Regions from separate parts of the Dickeya ananatis genome, predicted to be linked through region 3. Evidence: predicted binding sites of a transcription regulator. Region 3 holds the regulator's gene; each other region holds the start of a gene.
The links. The regulator PhoB, encoded in region 3, activates phosphate uptake and scavenging genes when phosphate is short. The targets are predictions, from matches to a motif close to CTGTCATAAAACTGNCNNAT.
Positions count from the first base shown of each region.

Region 1: the regulator PhoB is predicted to act here: its motif matches at 1,798-1,817, upstream of glpT (glycerol-3-phosphate transporter).
Region 2: the regulator PhoB is predicted to act here: its motif matches at 2,164-2,183, upstream of pstS (phosphate ABC transporter substrate-binding protein PstS).
Region 4: the regulator PhoB is predicted to act here: its motif matches at 2,052-2,071, upstream of pitA (inorganic phosphate transporter PitA).

Region 1 covers NZ_CP040816.1:4,587,468-4,591,848, reverse strand. The annotation lists gene glpA (anaerobic glycerol-3-phosphate dehydrogenase subunit A) at 1-1,602, opposite strand, end outside; gene glpT (glycerol-3-phosphate transporter) at 1,903-3,252, shown strand; gene glpQ (glycerophosphodiester phosphodiesterase) at 3,439-4,381, shown strand, end outside.
Region 2 covers NZ_CP040816.1:4,265,416-4,269,796, forward strand. The annotation lists gene FGI04_RS19015 (sensor domain-containing diguanylate cyclase) at 1-1,691, opposite strand, end outside; gene pstS (phosphate ABC transporter substrate-binding protein PstS) at 2,294-3,334, shown strand; gene pstC (phosphate ABC transporter permease PstC) at 3,467-4,381, shown strand, end outside.
Region 3 covers NZ_CP040816.1:3,115,782-3,120,162, forward strand. The annotation lists gene phoR (phosphate regulon sensor histidine kinase PhoR) at 79-1,401, opposite strand; gene phoB (phosphate response regulator transcription factor PhoB) at 1,429-2,118, opposite strand; gene sbcD (exonuclease subunit SbcD) at 2,439-3,671, shown strand; gene FGI04_RS13750 (AAA family ATPase) at 3,668-4,381, shown strand, end outside.
Region 4 covers NZ_CP040816.1:4,155,282-4,159,662, reverse strand. The annotation lists gene FGI04_RS18535 (sigma 54-interacting transcriptional regulator) at 1-594, shown strand, start outside; gene FGI04_RS18530 (BaiN/RdsA family NAD(P)/FAD-dependent oxidoreductase) at 655-1,842, opposite strand; gene pitA (inorganic phosphate transporter PitA) at 2,142-3,650, shown strand; gene uspB (universal stress protein UspB) at 3,827-4,162, opposite strand.

The sequences.
Region 1 (4,381 bases), 1.5 Mb from region 3:
TCCGCACAAACCCTGATAAATCCAACTGGTAAATTCGCTTTCCCGCAACGTGTTTCCCCAGGCGATGGGCCGCATGCCCTTCCAGCGCTCGTTAAGGAACTGGCTCAGTTGCGACACCGCCTGTTGCGGCGTGGATTGCCCCAGTCGGCACAACAGGCCAGCGGCACGGCAGGCACACAATTCCCCCTGACAGGTCCCCATGCCGACGCGGGTACGTCGGCGCAGGTCAGTCAGGTTGTTCACCTGTAGCGACTCAACTGCGTAACGCACCTCGCCTGCCGTCACGGCTTCGCATTCGCACACCAGACTGCTGTCCACCCGGTGACCGGAGACCAGCGGCGCGGCACGATGCCCGTGGCGGTAAATCGCCGAACCACGCAGCGGTGCTGAAAGCGACGAAGCTGCCTGCGGTCTGTCCGGTTCCGTGGTTTCCGACCCCGGCAACGGGCGAGACGCCGTCGTACATTCGGCGCGGTGACCAAGCTTTTCGCAGACTTTGTTGGTTACCCATTCCGCCATCAGCCGATAGGTCATCAGCTTGCCGCCAGTGATGGTCACAAAGCCCTCCAGCCCGTCACGGCTGGCATGGTCCAGCAACACGATGCCGCGGCTGACGCTACGCCCGGAGGGGTCGTTATCACTCGCCACCAGCGGTCGCACCCCGGCGTAAGCACGTAAAATACGGGTCTGTGCCAGCTGCGGTGCCAGCATGCTGCCTTCGCGAATCAGCGTATCCACTTCCTCCGGCGTCACCGTCATGTGGTCAATCTGGTCGTAGTCGATACGGGTCGAGGTAGTACCAATCAGCGAGATAGTATCGCCGGGTACCAGAATGTCGGCATCAGCCGGTGGGCGGCAGCGGTTAATCACCCGGTTATTGATGCGGTGCCCCAAAATCAGCAACGCGCCTTTGGCAGGGAACATACGCACATTCAGGTCGGCATATTCGGCGATACGTTGCCCCCAAATGCCGCCCGCATTCACCACCACTTGTGCATAAATTTCACTGGCCACCTGACGTTTATGGTCGAAAACGCGCACGCCAACGACACGATCGCCCTGACGGAGTAACCCAATGACCTCGTGGTAAGTCAGCACTTCCGCACCGTGTTCACAGGCATCGATCATATTGGCGGCGGTTAACCGGAAGGGATCAACCGTACCGTCCGGCACGCGCACAGCACCGATCAACGCCGGATTCGCAGCGGGCTCCAGCCGCAAAGCTTCCTGTGGGTCGATGGCCTGCGCCCGGATACCCGCGCGCTGACAAGCGGCGATAAACCGGGTTTGATAGTCGATATCATCCTGCGGCAAGGTCAAAAACAGCCCATCGGTCGGCTCGATACAGTGACGGGCGATGCGCCGCAGAATCTGGTTTTCCTCAATACACTCACGGGCAGACTCCGCATCGGTAACCGCATAGCGCGCACCGCTGTGTAGCAATCCATGATTGCGTCCAGTGGCACCGGTGGCGATGTCATGCCGTTCCAGCAACAGACAGCGCAACCCGCGCAACGCGCAATCGCGGGCTGTCCCCGCCCCCGTGGCGCCGCCGCCGATAATCACTACATCCGTTTCTCGCCGCAAACCGTTGTTTGCCATTGCCGTTTTACCTCAGTCCGGATCATGCCTGTCTGTAGTGGGACATAAATCAGCGCCACAATGATTGATAAAGAACAAAAACACTCAAAAAACGAAAATAAAACCCGGAGACAACCGCAGATATGTGATTCAAATCACCCAAAAATGGAAAATCATTATTTCATTTGTGTTACTTAAAGCTCAAAATAGCGCCCGTCGTCATAAAAGTGTAACAATTGCGTACTGACTCACATTGACGATGACGCGCATTCGCTACGCTGACGCGCGTTATAGAAAATAACTATCGGGGATCGTTTATTTATGCTGAGTATTTTCAAGCCTGCGGCACATCGCCCGCGCGTGGCGGAACACCAGGTAGACCCGCTCTACCGCCGGTTGCGCTGGCAGATTTTTCTGGGGATCTTTTTTGGCTACGCCGCCTACTATCTGGTCAGAAAGAACTTCGCGCTGGCGATGCCCTATCTGGTCGAACAGGGTTTCTCCAAAGGTGATCTCGGGTTTGCACTGTCCGGTATTTCCATTGCCTACGGGTTTTCCAAATTTATCATGGGGTCGGTATCAGACCGCTCCAATCCGCGAGTCTTTCTGCCTGCCGGTCTGATTCTGGCCGCCGCGGTCATGCTGTTTATGGGCTTCGTGCCGTGGGCGACATCCAGCATCATGGTGATGTTTGTGCTGTTGTTCGTTTGTGGTTGGTTCCAGGGCATGGGCTGGCCGCCGTGCGGCCGTACTATGGTGCACTGGTGGTCACAGAAAGAGCGTGGCGGCATCGTGTCTATCTGGAACTGCGCCCATAACGTGGGTGGCGGCATTCCGCCGTTACTGTTCCTGCTGGGGATGGCCTGGTTCAACGACTGGAAAGCCGCACTCTATATGCCGGCCTTCGCCGCCATTCTGGTCGCGCTGTTCGCTTTCGCCATGATGCGTGACACCCCGCAATCCTGCGGTCTGCCGCCGATCGAAGAATACAAAAACGATTACCCGGTGGATTACAGTGAGAAAGATGAACAGGAACTGACCGCGAAAGAAATCTTCATGCAGTATGTGTTCCCCAACAAACTGTTGTGGTACATCGCTTTCGCCAACGTGTTCGTCTACCTGCTGCGTTACGGCATTCTCGACTGGTCGCCAACCTACCTTAAAGAAGTGAAGCACTTCGCACTGGATAAATCGTCCATCGCTTACTTCCTGTACGAATACGCCGGTATTCCAGGCACCTTGTTGTGCGGCTGGATGTCCGACAAAGTGTTCAAGGGTAACCGTGGCGCGACCGGGGTGTTCTTCATGACACTGGTGACCATCGCCACCGTGGTGTACTGGCTGAACCCGGCCGGCAACCCCAACGTGGATATGATCTGCATGATCGTCATCGGCTTTCTGATTTACGGCCCGGTTATGCTGATTGGCCTGCACGCGCTGGAACTGGCACCGAAGAAAGCTGCCGGTACGGCTGCGGGCTTCACCGGCCTGTTCGGTTATCTGGGCGGTTCGGTCGCTGCCAGCGCCATCGTCGGCTACACCGTCGATTTCTTTGGCTGGAACGGCGGCTTCATGGTCATGATCGGCGGTAGTGTGCTGGCGGTATTGCTGCTGGTGCTGACTATGATCAACGAGAGCAAACACAAAGCAGAACTGGCGAAACGCGCCTGATTCTGTCATCACGCCATGGTTTACTCACTGAAACCTCATTGACGGTGAAACCATGAGCCTTCTCCCCACCGGGTCGAACTGGCCCGGCGGGGGGTTATCAACACGCATTCATATGAAACAACCTGCTCATGTGAAACGCTGCAACACACACAGCTTATCTTTCTTCCACTGAAAAAGGACGCTGACATGATTCCTCTGTTCAAACCGTTATTGGCCGGTGTCGCACTGGCGATATCCCTCGGCGCACTGGCGCAAACCGGCGATAAAATCGTGATTGCTCACCGGGGTGCCAGTGGTTACCTCCCAGAACACACCTTGCCCGCCAAAGCGATGGCGTATGCGCAAGGGGCGGACTATCTGGAGCAGGACCTGGTGATGACCAAAGATAATGCGCTGGTGGTGTTGCACGATCACTACCTTGACCGGGTGACCGACGTAGCCAGCCGCTTCCCCGACCGTGCTCGCGCCGACGGCCGCTACTACGCCATCGATTTTACGCTGGCAGAAATCCGCTCGCTTAAATTCACCGAAGGGTTTGACCTGAAAGACGGCAAACCGGTGCAGAGCTACCCCAACCGCTTCCCAATGGGTAAATCGGATTTTCGTGTTCACACCTTTCAGGACGAAATCGAGTTTATTCAAGGGCTGAACCACTCGACCGGCAAAAACATCGGGATTTATCCAGAGATCAAAGCACCGTGGTTTCACCGTCAGGAAGGAAAGGATATTTCACGCGCAGTGCTGGAGGTGCTGAAGCAGTACGGCTACACCCAAAAAAGCGATCGGGTTTATCTGCAATGCTTTGACGCCAACGAGCTACAGCGCATCAAAACTGAACTGGAGCCCGCGCTGGGGATGAACCTGAAGCTGGTGCAACTGATCGCCGAAACCCGCTGGCAGGAAACCCAACAGCAACAACCGGACGGGCGCTGGGTCAACTATGACTACGACTGGATGCTCAAGCCGGGTGCCATGCAAAAAATCGCCCGTTATGCCGATGGCGTTGGTCCCGACTATCACATGTTGCTAAGCGGCGACACAGGCAAGATCACCATCAGCCCGCTGGTAAAAGAGGCGCACGCCAGCGGCATGGTGGTACATCCTTACACCGTGCGCGCCGACCGGCTGC
Region 2 (4,381 bases), 1.1 Mb from region 3:
TTACCCAATCCGATCATGCCGACCACTTCATTACGAAAATAGATGGGTAATCCCATAAATTGACGCAGGATGGGATGGCCTTTCGGCACGCCGCGTGAGGCGGAGTGCGCGCGCGGCGTATTGGTAATCAGCGGTTTGCCGGTGGTTACCACATGCCCGAACAGGTTATCCAGGCTGGTGAACTGCAATTTGTTTTGCAGGAACGTGTCGTAAGAATTTTTGCTGTCGCCGTTCCAACTGACGTTGGAAATGGCGACGATGTGCAGCACTTTCTTATTTTCATGCTCTCTGACCTGGCCGATGAAACCAAACTCTGACGCCGAAATAGAGAGCAGGTCGTCAAAGATGGACATGCAGGCCTCCTGAATATCCGTTTTTTCCAGAAAGATCTTTTGCGCGCGGTTAATCAATTCCAGCAGGCGTTTATCCGCCTCTTCCTGCAATTCTTTGTTTTTCTTTTCCGTGATATCACGATGGGTACCGGCAACCCGAATCGGTTTGCCTTTTTCGTTGTATTCCACCACTTTGCCGTAGGTTTCAATCCATACCCAATCGCCTTTACTATGGCGCATCCGGTATTGTTCATTGATTAGCGTAGCCTGGCCGGTGGCGCAGGCTTCTGCCGCGAGTACCATTTTCTCCCGGTCCAGTGGATGCATTAGTTGCTGCCAGTAGTCCAGTGAGGAGTCGAACTGGTCTTGTGTTATCCCCATTATTTCACACCATTGTTTATTAACGTGAATGGTGCGCCGTCCTAAATCCCAGTCCCAGGTGCCAAGGCTGGATGACTCCAGCACCAGTCGCATCTGGTTATTGGTATCCACCAGCAGTTTTTGCAGGTATTTCTGGTGAGAGTTATCGATCAGCAATGCCTGAACATGGCTTAGTTTGCCGTTGTGGTGGTAATTGGCGGTGGAAAGCTGTCGAATCCACAAAGTTTTTCCCCCTGGCGACAAAAAGCGGTATTCACATTCCAGATTGGCCACCCCTTTTTTATGGTTATCCAGTGTAAACAACAGATTCTCGTAATCATCAGGGTGGACATAGCTTTCCATCATCGCGCAGTGGTGGCGGATTTCTTCTTTGCTGACACCCAGCACATGCGGCGCGTTGGGCGAGATATAGGAAATGTGCAGCATATTGTCCTGCTGCCAGTTGACGAGTACCACGGATGAGTTATTCAGCAGTTGGATTTCCTGCTCCTGGTGTAACCGTGCATTCTGCAACTTAAACAGGAATTCGGTCGTGCTGGCAACGAAAGCGGCGGTCTCGCGCGTCGTCTCATCAACGATGCGCGGCTGATAGTCAATAGCGGCCAGCGAGCCGACTACAACCTCGTCGAGCACCAGAGGAATACCAAAGTAGCTGCGGATATGCGGGGCTCCGGTAACGAATGGATGTTGGCAAAACAGGTTATTCGTCAGGGTATCTGGCACAAACACGGTGGTAGCGCTGCTAATCACCGTGTTGCAAAACGCCAGATCCCGATCGGTACATTCAATATTGATACCTTCGCTGAAAATCAGCCACTGCTTATCCTGGTCGATAATCGAAATAAAGGCAGCGGGAAAATTCAGTATTCGTGTAAATAAAATGACCTGGTTTTGAAACGATTGCTGTAAGCCTAAGTCAAGCAAATGATACTCATTGATTTTCGCGACGCGCTGCTCGTCGGCGTTATATTTTTTCATTGTCACTGTTCCTGTAAATATAAATAAAATCAGTGCATTGTTTCCTGGTGCCAGAACAGAAAAACGCGACTATTAGGTTCGGTGATAAAAGCGTGAAAACATCCTGTCGGTGAGTGGAGTCCTGACGTGAGAGCGTGTTTTTTCAGTTACATACCTGAGTATAGAACAGGTTTTTTTATCGCTAGTGAGATCGTGACCTGGAAGAAACAAAAATCAGTCGATGACATAAATCGGTGATACAGGCGGCGTAAACTGAAGGCAGATAACACAACGATTACGTGTGGTGTGCTGTTCTTGTTTATGACACGGCGTCATTTTCTGGTTTCGGGGAATGCTGTAAAAAGAGCGTGGACGGAGAGGGCGATAAACGGGTTAATGTGTAATTTTTCTTTAATTATCAATGTGTATTAATGTTGCGTCGACCTGCTTTTATTGAGAGCTACCCCCGTATGATTCGCTGAATCCGACTCGCCTGTCACATAACTGTCATATTGCGTACATTTTACTGTCACTGAATTGACCTATTTTCTCCACCAGCAAACTACACTCTGATTAAACAATAGCTCCGGGTCTACACGTTTAGGCATCCCACAGGAGGGATTATGAAACTCATGCGTACCACTATTGCCAGTATTGTTGCAGCAAGTTTTTCTCTGACCGCGGTTTCTGCGTTTGCCGCAGCAAATATTACCGGTGCTGGTGGCACTTTCCCTGCCCCGGTTTACACAAAGTGGGCTGACTCTTACGAAAAAGAAACCGGTAACAAGGTTAACTATCAGGGTATCGGTTCTTCCGGTGGCGTGAAGCAGATTCTGGCTAAAACCGTTGATTTCGGTGCGTCAGATGCCCCGCTGGAAGATGCCAAACTGACCCAGGAAGGTTTGATTCAGTTCCCGACCGTTATCGGCGGTGTGGTACTGGCGGTGAATCTGCCGGGCGTGAAATCCGGTGAACTGACGCTGGATGGCAAAACGCTGGGCGACATCTACCTGGGCAAGATCAAAAAATGGAATGACGAAGCCATCGCCAAACTGAACCCGGGCGTGAAACTGCCGGATCAGGATATCGCTGTGGTACGTCGTGCCGACGGTTCTGGTACGTCTTATGTGTTCACCAGCTATCTGGCGAAAGTGAACAGCGAGTGGAAAGAGAAGGTGGGTGCGGGCAATACCGTTAACTGGCCGACCGGTCTGGGTGGTAAAGGTAACGACGGTATCGCTGCGTTTGTTCAGCGTCTGCCGGGGTCTATCGGCTACGTTGAGTACGCTTACGCCAAACAGAATAACCTGACCTACACCAAACTGATTTCTGCTGATGGCAAAGCGGTCACCCCGACGGAAGTGTCTTTCAGCAACGCGGCTAAAGGCGCTGACTGGAGCAAGTCTTTTGCTCAGGACCTGACCAACCAGAAAGGCGACAACGTGTGGCCTATTACCACCACCACGTTCATCCTGATGTACAAGAAGCAGGATAAGCCTGAGCAGGGCAAAGAAGTGCTGAAGTTCTTTGACTGGGCTTACAACAAAGGTGGCGCACAGGCGAAAGCACTGGACTACGCTACCCTGCCGAATGAAGTGGTTGCTCAAATTCGCGCTGCCTGGAAAAGCCAGGTGAAAGACAGCAGTGATAAAGCGCTGTACTGATTGCGCTTAGCAGGATTGGTTGTGTGAGTATCGAGAGGTGGATAAACCGGAAGCGGGGTATCCACCTCTGACATTGGTTGGGGGCTCCCCCAATTATCGCAAAGACGTAGTTATCTGAAAGAAGAGAGACGTATGGCTGAGCAAAAGCCAACTATTACACCTCCGGGAAAACAGGGCGACATACTGTTCGGGGCGCTGGTCAGACTGGCGGCCCTGTTGACGTTGCTGCTGCTGGGCGGAATTATCGTTTCCCTGATTTTTGCCTCATGGCCAAGCATCAAAACGTTTGGTTTCTCCTTTCTGTGGACCAAAGAGTGGGATGCGCCCGCCGGACAATTTGGCGCGCTGGTACCGATTTACGGCACCATCGTGACCTCGCTGATCGCGCTGATTATCGCCATCCCCATCAGTTTCGGTATCGCGTTGTTCCTGACAGAACTGGCGCCAGGTTGGCTGAAACGTCCGCTGGGCGTGGCAATCGAATTGCTGGCCGCTATCCCCAGTATCGTTTACGGCATGTGGGGGTTGTTCGTGTTCGCCCCGCTGTTTGCTAAATATTTCCAACAACCGGTGGGCAATGTGCTCTCCAGTATTCCGCTGGTCGGCACGCTGTTTTCCGGTCCGGCATTCGGTATCGGTATTCTGGCCGCCGGGGTGATTCTGGCTATCATGATAATCCCCTACATTGCCGCGGTGATGCGCGATGTGTTCGAGCAAACGCCGGTGATGATGAAAGAGTCGGCGTATGGCATCGGTTGTACCACCTGGGAAGTTATCTGGCACATCGTGCTGCCGTTTACCAAAAACGGCGTGATTGGCGGCGTGATGCTGGGGCTGGGCCGTGCGTTGGGCGAAACCATGGCGGTGACGTTTATCATCGGCAACACGTACCAGTTTGATAGTTTCTCGCTTTATATGCCGGGCAACAGTATCACCTCTGCGCTGGCTAACGAATTTGCCGAAGCGGATACCGGGTTGCATACCGCCGCGTTGATGGAGCTGGGCCTGATCCTGTTTGTGATTACGTTTATCGTGCTGGCCTGTTCG
Region 3 (4,381 bases):
GAAAAGTGAAAGAAGTGAAAGACAAGAGCGCACTATTCTCGGCACTGCGGCGGGGACAATCAAGCCCCGCCACATTGCTTAGCGCAGCGGATTCGCGGCATTCTGATTTAATACCGAACGGACAATCAGCCGATTTGGCAATGTAAACATGAAGCGGGATCCCACACCTTCTTCGCTGAGGATCTCCAGACGAGAGTCATGATGACTGAGCGCGTGCTTGACGATAGCCAGCCCCAGTCCACTGCCGCCGGTCTGGCGCGAACGGGCTTTGTCGACACGATAAAAACGCTCCGTCAGACGGGGAAGATGTTCTGCGGCAATGCCCGGACCGTTATCGCTAACCTGGAACTGCGCGCCCTGTGGCGTTTGCTGCCAGCACACCTCAATACGCGTGCCCTGCGGCGTGTGGTTCACCGCGTTATACACCAAATTCGACACCGCGCTACGCAACTGCTCCTCGTTGCCGAACACCTGTAACTGCTCATTGACGCGAAACACAATCTCATGACGCCCCTGACTCAGGGTGTCGGCTTCGCGTTTAAGCACCCGCAACATCAGCGGAATATCCACCTTTTCGTTAAGATCGATAGCCGCAGCGGCTTCAATACGCGACAACGTCAGCAGTTGCCGCACCAGCCCATCCATCCGGCGGGTTTGTTCCTGCATGGTGTGCAGTGCCTTAGCCTGCAAAGCACCATCCAGCGATTCGTCGTTCATCATTTCCAGATAGCCTTGCAACACCGTCAACGGTGTGCGCAGCTCATGGCTGACGTTGGCGAAAAAGTTACGCCGCGCCCCTTCGAGTTGATGCATTTGGGTGACATCACGCGCCACCATCAGCAACTGCCCTTCTGAATACGGCATCACCCGGAATTCAACATGATGCGCATTTTTCAGCGTCAGCGTCAGCGGGCGGCTGAAATCTTGCTGTTGCATATACTGGGTAAATTCTGGGTAGCGCAACAAATTGAGGATATTCTGACCATTATCTTCCGGCCAGCGAAAACTCAGCAGGTGCTGCGCCAGCCGGTTACACCAAATGATGACGCCCTCTTCGGTGGTGATGACCACCGCATCCGGCAGCGATTCCGCCCCACTGCGGAAACGTTTGATCAGCAACGCCAGCTCGCGCCGCCGACGGCGATTACGCAACTGCATTTGGTACAAACCGTAGAACAACGGTTCCCAGCTCCAGCGGCCGGGCGGCGGGGTCATACTGCGGTCAACCCACAACCAGTAGGACAAGCGCAGTTGGTTATAAAAGTTCCAGCACAGTGCCGTCAGCACCGACGCCAGTAAAAACCAGGGCAGATAACCGATGATCAGCCCCAGCAATAAGCCGGGCAAACAAAAAAAAGCCAGCTCCAGCGCCAGCTTTTTCCAGGACAAACGTTCTAGCACGTCAGATTTTCTCCGGGACTCACGCTATCAATAACGTGTTGAGAAACGGTATCCAGTTCCCCGAACGGTCTGAACCATCTTGTCGTGTCCACTGGTCTCCAACGCCTTGCGCAGACGGCGGATATGAACATCCACAGTGCGATCCTCAACATAAACGTTAGTGCCCCACACATGATTGAGCAACTGCTCACGACTATATACCCGTTCAGGGTGGGTCATAAAGAAATGCAGCAGTTTGAACTCCGTTGGCCCCATGTCCAGCGCATGCTCTTCCGTGGTCACCCGGTGAGAGGAAGGATCCAGACTTAAGCCGCGCATTTCGATCACTTCTTCCACCGCCATCGGCGAAATCCGACGCATCACCGCTTTGATGCGCGCCACCAACTCTTTAGGTGAAAACGGTTTGGTGATGTAATCATCGGCACCGACTTCAAGACCGCGAACACGATCTTCTTCTTCACCACGGGCCGTCAGCATCATGACCGGAATATCCCGCGTCAGCGCTTCACGCTTCATGTGCTTGATAAACTGTAAACCGGACCCACCGGGCAGCATCCAGTCCAGCAGCACCAGCTCAGGATAAGGTTCAGCCAGGCGGTTCACCGCGCTGTCGTAATCCTCGGCCTCAACCGGCTGATAGCCGTTCTGCTCAAGCACGAAGCACACCATCTCGCGAATCGGCGCTTCATCTTCCACCACCAAAATACGTCTTGCCATATCAATCCTGCCGTTAATCGTCACGGTTAGCGTGCGGTGTGCATTATGCGTCAGTTTTATGACAGATTTATGAAAAATCCCCCGACAAACCACGCCTCTGACGCGGCCTTGCCACCGCCACCGCCCGGCTCATTTTCTCCGCCGTACCACGCCATGTCGCCAGTTCATACAGATATTATGGGACATGCCCTAAACTGCACGCCTATAATCGCCGATGATAAAGACGCGGCGTTTCGCCATAACTACGGTGCCCGCCTTGTGCCGTTGTCTGAACACCGCCCAAAACAACATCTCGTTTGCACTCACCTGCAGGGAGTCTCATGCGAATTATTCATACGTCTGACTGGCATCTCGGTCAGTACTTTTATACCCGGAGCCGTGCGCCTGAGCATCAGGCTTTTTTGCACTGGCTGGTACAGCAGGTTGAGCAATATCAGGCCGATGCAGTAATAGTAGCAGGTGATGTGTTCGACAATGGCGCACCACCCAGCTACGCCCGAGAAATGTATAACCAGTTTGTGGTGGCGTTGCAGCGTACCGGTTGCCAGTTGGTGGTACTCGGCGGCAATCATGACTCCGTCGCGACCCTGAACGAATCCCGCGCGTTGCTGGCCTGCCTGAATACCCAGGTGTTCGCCGGTTTTGACGGCGATATCCATGAGCAAGTGCGGGTACTGAATAACCGCGACGGCGAACCCGGCGCGATGCTGTGTGCGGTTCCGTTTCTGCGTCCGCGCGATGTGCTCACCAGCCAGGCGGGCCAGTCTGGCACGCAAAAACAACAGGCGTTACAGGACGCTATCGCCAGTCATTATCAGCGCTGCTACCAGCTTGCCTGCGAGCAGCGTGCAGCATTGGGGAAAGAACTACCGATTGTGCTCACCGGGCACCTCACCACCGTGGGCGTCGCCACATCGGATTCCGTGCGCGATATTTACATCGGTACGCTGGATGCCTTCCCGGCACAGGCGTTCCCACCGGCTGACTACATTGCGCTTGGGCATATTCATCGTCCACAGCGTGTGGCGCAATGCGAACACATCCGCTACAGCGGCTCACCTATCCCCTTGAGTTTTGATGAACTCAATCATGAGAAATCGGTCTATCTGGTGCACTTTGAGCAGGGGAAATTGCAAGAAGTCACCGCGCTGACGATACCGAGCGAACAGCCGATGCAACTGGTGAAAGGCAATCTGCCGGAGATAGAACGCCGTCTGGCCGGGTTCCGCGATTATCATGGCGACAAACCGGTATGGCTGGATATTGAAATCGCCACGCAGGACTACCTGAGCGATATCCAGCAACATATTCAGGCACTGACCGAGCCTCTCAATGTGGACGTGATCCTGCTGCGTCGTGCCCGGGAACAGCAGCAACAAATGCTGGTGCAACTGGAAAAAGAGACGCTGGAAGAGTTACAACCGGCTGAAGTATTTGAACGACGTCTGGCGCTGGAAGACGGTCTGGATGAGGCTCGCCAGCAACGTCTGAAGGGATTGTTCAATCGGGTTATGCAGGAGATTGACGCACAGCGACAGGAGACGTCCGTATGAAAATTCTTAGCCTGCGCCTGAAAAACCTTAACTCATTGCAGGGCGAGTGGAAAATCGACTTCACGCGCGAGCCGTTTGTCAGCAATAGCCTTTTCGCCATCACCGGGCCTACCGGTGCCGGGAAAACCACCTTGCTGGACGCCATCTGTCTGGCGCTCTACCACCAGACACCACGCCTGAAAGTCAGCCCCAGCCATAACGAATTAATGACCCGCCACACGGCCGAATGTCTGGCTGAGGTGGAATTCGAGGTAAAAAACGTCGCTTACCGCGCGTTCTGGAGCCAGCGTCGGGCCCACAACAGCCCGGAAGGCAATCTGCAGCCCCCCAAGGTTGAGCTGGCACTGTGCGCCGACGGCAAGATCCTGACCGATAAAGTGAACGACAAGCTGGCGATGATAGCCGACCTTACCGGGCTGGATTTCGATCGTTTCACCAAGTCGATGATGTTATCTCAGGGGCAATTCGCCGCGTTCCTCAACGCCGATGCCAATCAACGGGCGGAATTACTTGAAGAGCTGACCGGCACCGATATTTATGGGCAGATCTCCGAACGCGTTTTTGAGAAACACAAAGAAGCCCAAAGCCAGTTGGAAACCTTACGGGCTAAGGTCGCCACGCTGGAATTATTGAGTGACGAGCAACGCCAGGCGCTGGAACAGCAACTGGAGGCCATCCGCCAACAGGAGCAATCCATATCGATACACCGG
Region 4 (4,381 bases), 1.0 Mb from region 3:
GTAAAATTATTAAGGGTTTTGCAGGAAAAGAAATTTTCGCGCCTTGGCGGAGACTCGTTGATCGCCGCTGATTTTCGTTTGATCACTGCGAGTAATAAAGATCTGGGTGAGTTGGTGAAATCAGGGGGATTCAGGCAGGATTTATATTATAGAATTAATATACTTGAATTAAAATTGCCTGCATTACATGAAAGATCTGATGATGTCATGCTGATTATTCATGATATGTTATCCCGACAAGGGCGGAATGTTGTATTTACGGACGATGCCATAGATTTTATGCGTCACTATTCGTGGCCGGGAAATATTCGGGAGTTACAGGCGGTAATATATAGATTAATTGTTTTGATTAATGTCGATGTTGTTGATAAAAATAGTCTGATGAATATAAGTAAAATGACGTTTCCTGATGCTGATGGCTTGGCTGAAAGTATAGATAATGATGAGCGGTTTTTATTGAAAAAACAAGAAAAGACGCTTATTTCCCGTATCATAAAGAAAACCAATGGTGATCGGGTGGCAGCGTCCATGATTCTTGGTATTAGTCCAACGACCCTATGGCGGAAGATGAAAGAATATAAAATTAACGATTGAGGCTCAGGCTACTGCCCAGATGCTCAAATCAGGAGGGGCGAATTAACCCTAACCCATGACTCAATTACCCAATGCCTGCGCGCAGGCCCAGGCGGAGCTCCAGGCCCACTGGAAGTTATAGCCGCCAAGCCAGCCGGTGACGTCCACGACCTCGCCGATAAAATACAACCCCGGACATTTGCTGGCTTCCATCGTTTTTGACGACAACTCGCGGGTATCGACCCCGCCGAGCGTGACTTCCGCCGTGCGATAACCTTCGGTGCCGTTAGGCTGTACCCGCCATTGTTGTAGCGTCGCTTCCACCTCGGCCTGTTGCGACTTATTGAGCTGCTTTAAGGTGACATCCGGTAGCTGCCCCAATGCTTGCAGACATTCCACCAGTCGTTTCGGCAGCCATTGCGACAACGTATTTTTCAGGCTTTGGTTCGGGTGTGCCTGACGCTCGGCGTTCAGGCATTGCGCCAGATCATGCGTGGGCAACAGATTGATGGTGACGAATTCTCCCGGCTGCCAGTAGCTGGACAGTTGCAGAATGGCCGGGCCGGACAAGCCGCGGTGGGTAAACAGGATATTTTCGCGGAAGGTGGTACCGTTTGCGGCGCAGACCACCGCCGGTACCGACACGCCGGAGAGCGTTTGTAATTGCTCCAGGAGCGGCTTGTGCAGGGTAAACGGCACCAGTGCGGCGCGCGTCGGTAACACGTTGAGGCCAAATTGTGCCGCCAGTTGATAACCGAATGGTGTGGCCCCCAGACCGGGCATCGACAGCCCGCCGGTGGCGATAACCAGCGCACGCGCTTGTACCACACCGGTATTGAGCTTCACCTGGAACAGCGCGTTTTTTTCTACCGACAGCACCTCGCTGCGCAGGCGCAGCGTCACGTTACCGGCATCGCACTCTTTCATTAGCATATCGACGATGTGCTGCGCGGAATCGTCGCAGAACAACTGGCCGAGCGTTTTTTCGTGATACGCGATGCCGTGGCGGCTAACCAGACTGATGAAATCCCACTGGGTATAGCGGGCGAGGGCAGATTTACAGAAGTGCGGGTTGTGCGACAGGTAAGCCGCTGGTTCGGCGTACAGATTGGTAAAGTTGCAGCGTCCACCGCCGGACATCAGAATTTTGCGGCCCGGTTTTTTACCATTATCCACCAGCAGCACACGTAACCCTCTCTGGCCTGCCTGTGCCGCGCAAAATAGCCCGGCTGCTCCCGCGCCAATGATGATGACGTCAAACTGTTCCACATTGCTCTCCCGCTCTTGCGCCGGTGATATCCGGGGGGCCGATTATAGGGGATGTCTCTTCGTCGGTCATCTGCCTGCAGGCACCTGACGCCATGTGGTGACAGTGGGATGGTGTCGTTACCCGTAACAGAGTATGTGGAGGGGTGAAATCAATAATGCATTGATTTTAATTAGCTAAATCAAAGTCACCGGCAGAAGTGGCGTAATTTAAGTCAAAATAATGTCATATTTTGCTTTTCCCGTTTCAGCTTGTCACCGATAATGCGCCGCGTTCATGACCACTACATGGCCTAACACTTATGTTACATTTATTTGCCGGGCTTGATTTCCACACCGGTCTGATGCTGGTTCTCGCCTTGCTGTTTGTTCTGTTCTACGAAGCTATTAACGGCTTTCACGATACCGCCAACGCGGTAGCCACTGTTATCTATACCCGTGCGATGCGTGCCCAACTGGCGGTTGTCATGGCCGGTATTTTCAATTTCCTCGGGGTATTGCTGGGAGGGCTGAGTGTGGCGTATGCCATCGTCCACCTGCTGCCAACCGATTTGCTGCTGAACGTCAGTTCCACCCACGGGCTGGCGATGGTGTTTTCCATGCTGCTGGCGGCGATCATTTGGAACCTGGGGACCTGGTACTTTGGTTTACCGGCTTCCAGTTCCCACACCCTGATCGGTGCCATCATCGGTATTGGTTTAACCAATGCGCTGGTGAGCCACACCTCGGTGGTGGATGCACTCAATATTCCCAAAATGGTCAGTATTTTCCTGTCGCTGCTGGTATCACCGGTGGTTGGTATGATCATCGCCGGGTTGATGGTGTATCTGCTGCGTCGTTACTGGAGCGGTAATAAGAAGCGCCAGCGGATTCACCTGACGCCGGCTGAGCGTGAAAAACAAGATGGCAAACGTAAGCCACCGTTTTGGACCCGGACTGCGCTGATCCTGTCTGCGGTAGGGGTGAGTTTTTCTCACGGCGCTAACGACGGTCAAAAAGGCATTGGTCTTATCATGTTGGTGCTGATTGGCGTGGCACCCGCCGGGTTTGTGCTGAATATGAGTGCCTCCGGTTATGACATTAGCCGTACCCGCGACGCGGTGGCGAATCTGCAAACCTACTATCAGTCTCATCAGGCGACATTGGCTCATGTGATTGATTTGTCTCAGCCGGTCATTCCGGCACCGGAAAATGTGATCCCTTCTACCGGCAACAAACCGGATTTTCACTGCGATACCTCGCGTGCGTTGATCGCCGTCGACCGCGCACTGACGCTGCTGAATAATGTGAAGAGTTATGATGATCTGGCCGCAGACGATCGCGCCCGTGCTCGTCGCCTGCTGATGTGCATTTCCGATACCCTCGATCGCGTCGTCAAACTGCCGGAAACCTCGGCTGATGACAAACGTCTGCTCAACAACCTGCGCGGCGACCTGCTCTACACGGTCGAGTACGCACCCGTGTGGATTATTGTTGCGGTAGCGCTGGCGTTGTCGCTCGGTACCATGGTGGGCTGGAAGCGCGTGGCGGTCACTATCGGTGAGAAGATCGGTAAAAAAGGCATGACCTATGCGCAGGGTGTCTCGGCGCAGGTAACGGCCGCGGTGTCCATCGGTATCGCCAGTTATACCGGCATGCCGGTTTCCACCACACACGTGCTCTCGTCCGCGGTGGCGGGAACCATGATTGTTGATGGCGGCGGTGTGCAGGGGAAAACGGTGAAAAACATTATGCTGGCCTGGGTGTTTACCCTGCCGGTATCGATGTTGCTGTCCGGGGTTCTGTACTGGCTGGCATTGAAGGTTGTCTGACTGGTGGCGATATGCCACCACGGTATAACATCGTTATCGTTAAATCACATCGTTATCACCACCAAATAAGAAAGGCGGCCACCCGGTCGCCTTTCTGCTTTCAGTGTTGCGTTATTTAAGGGTTGATAGGGGTACACGACCGGTTGAGGCGTCCGCCACCGCTGTCGTAGTTCACCTCAGTGCCACATGATAAGGCCGATAAGGCTGACTACCACCAGCCCGCATAAGGCCGAGGTCAGCAGGAACTGACCGCGCACTCGTGCGCAGCGACGGATGAATTCCGGATCGTGATGGTCAAGATAACGTTGTGCGTAGATATAGCGAACCAGCCGTAATTGCTTGCTGGGCTGCCCGTGGGAGGTGAAAAAACCGCCTCCGTCCACATACTGGTACAGTAGCGGATCACAGTCTCTCAGAATCAGCAGCAGCACTCGCAACGAAGAATAATATCGCGCCATATTGATGACACAGACGACACATAAAGCCCAGAAAAGCGCAAATGTACTAATCATCATGCTTCCCTCCCGGATTATGACCCTCCAGATGCGGGTAGGCGTCGGGTCCTGCTGACGTCACATCTGTGGGTATTTATGCCACACGTTATTCACGCGATGTTATGGGGCTGCCAGACCATGGCGAGTTGCCCAGGTATTCTTCTTCACCTCGATATCCCTGTCTGGAAAAGAACCCGAAAAGTCCCCCTCCAATTTCATTGTAGAAGAGCCTGACGC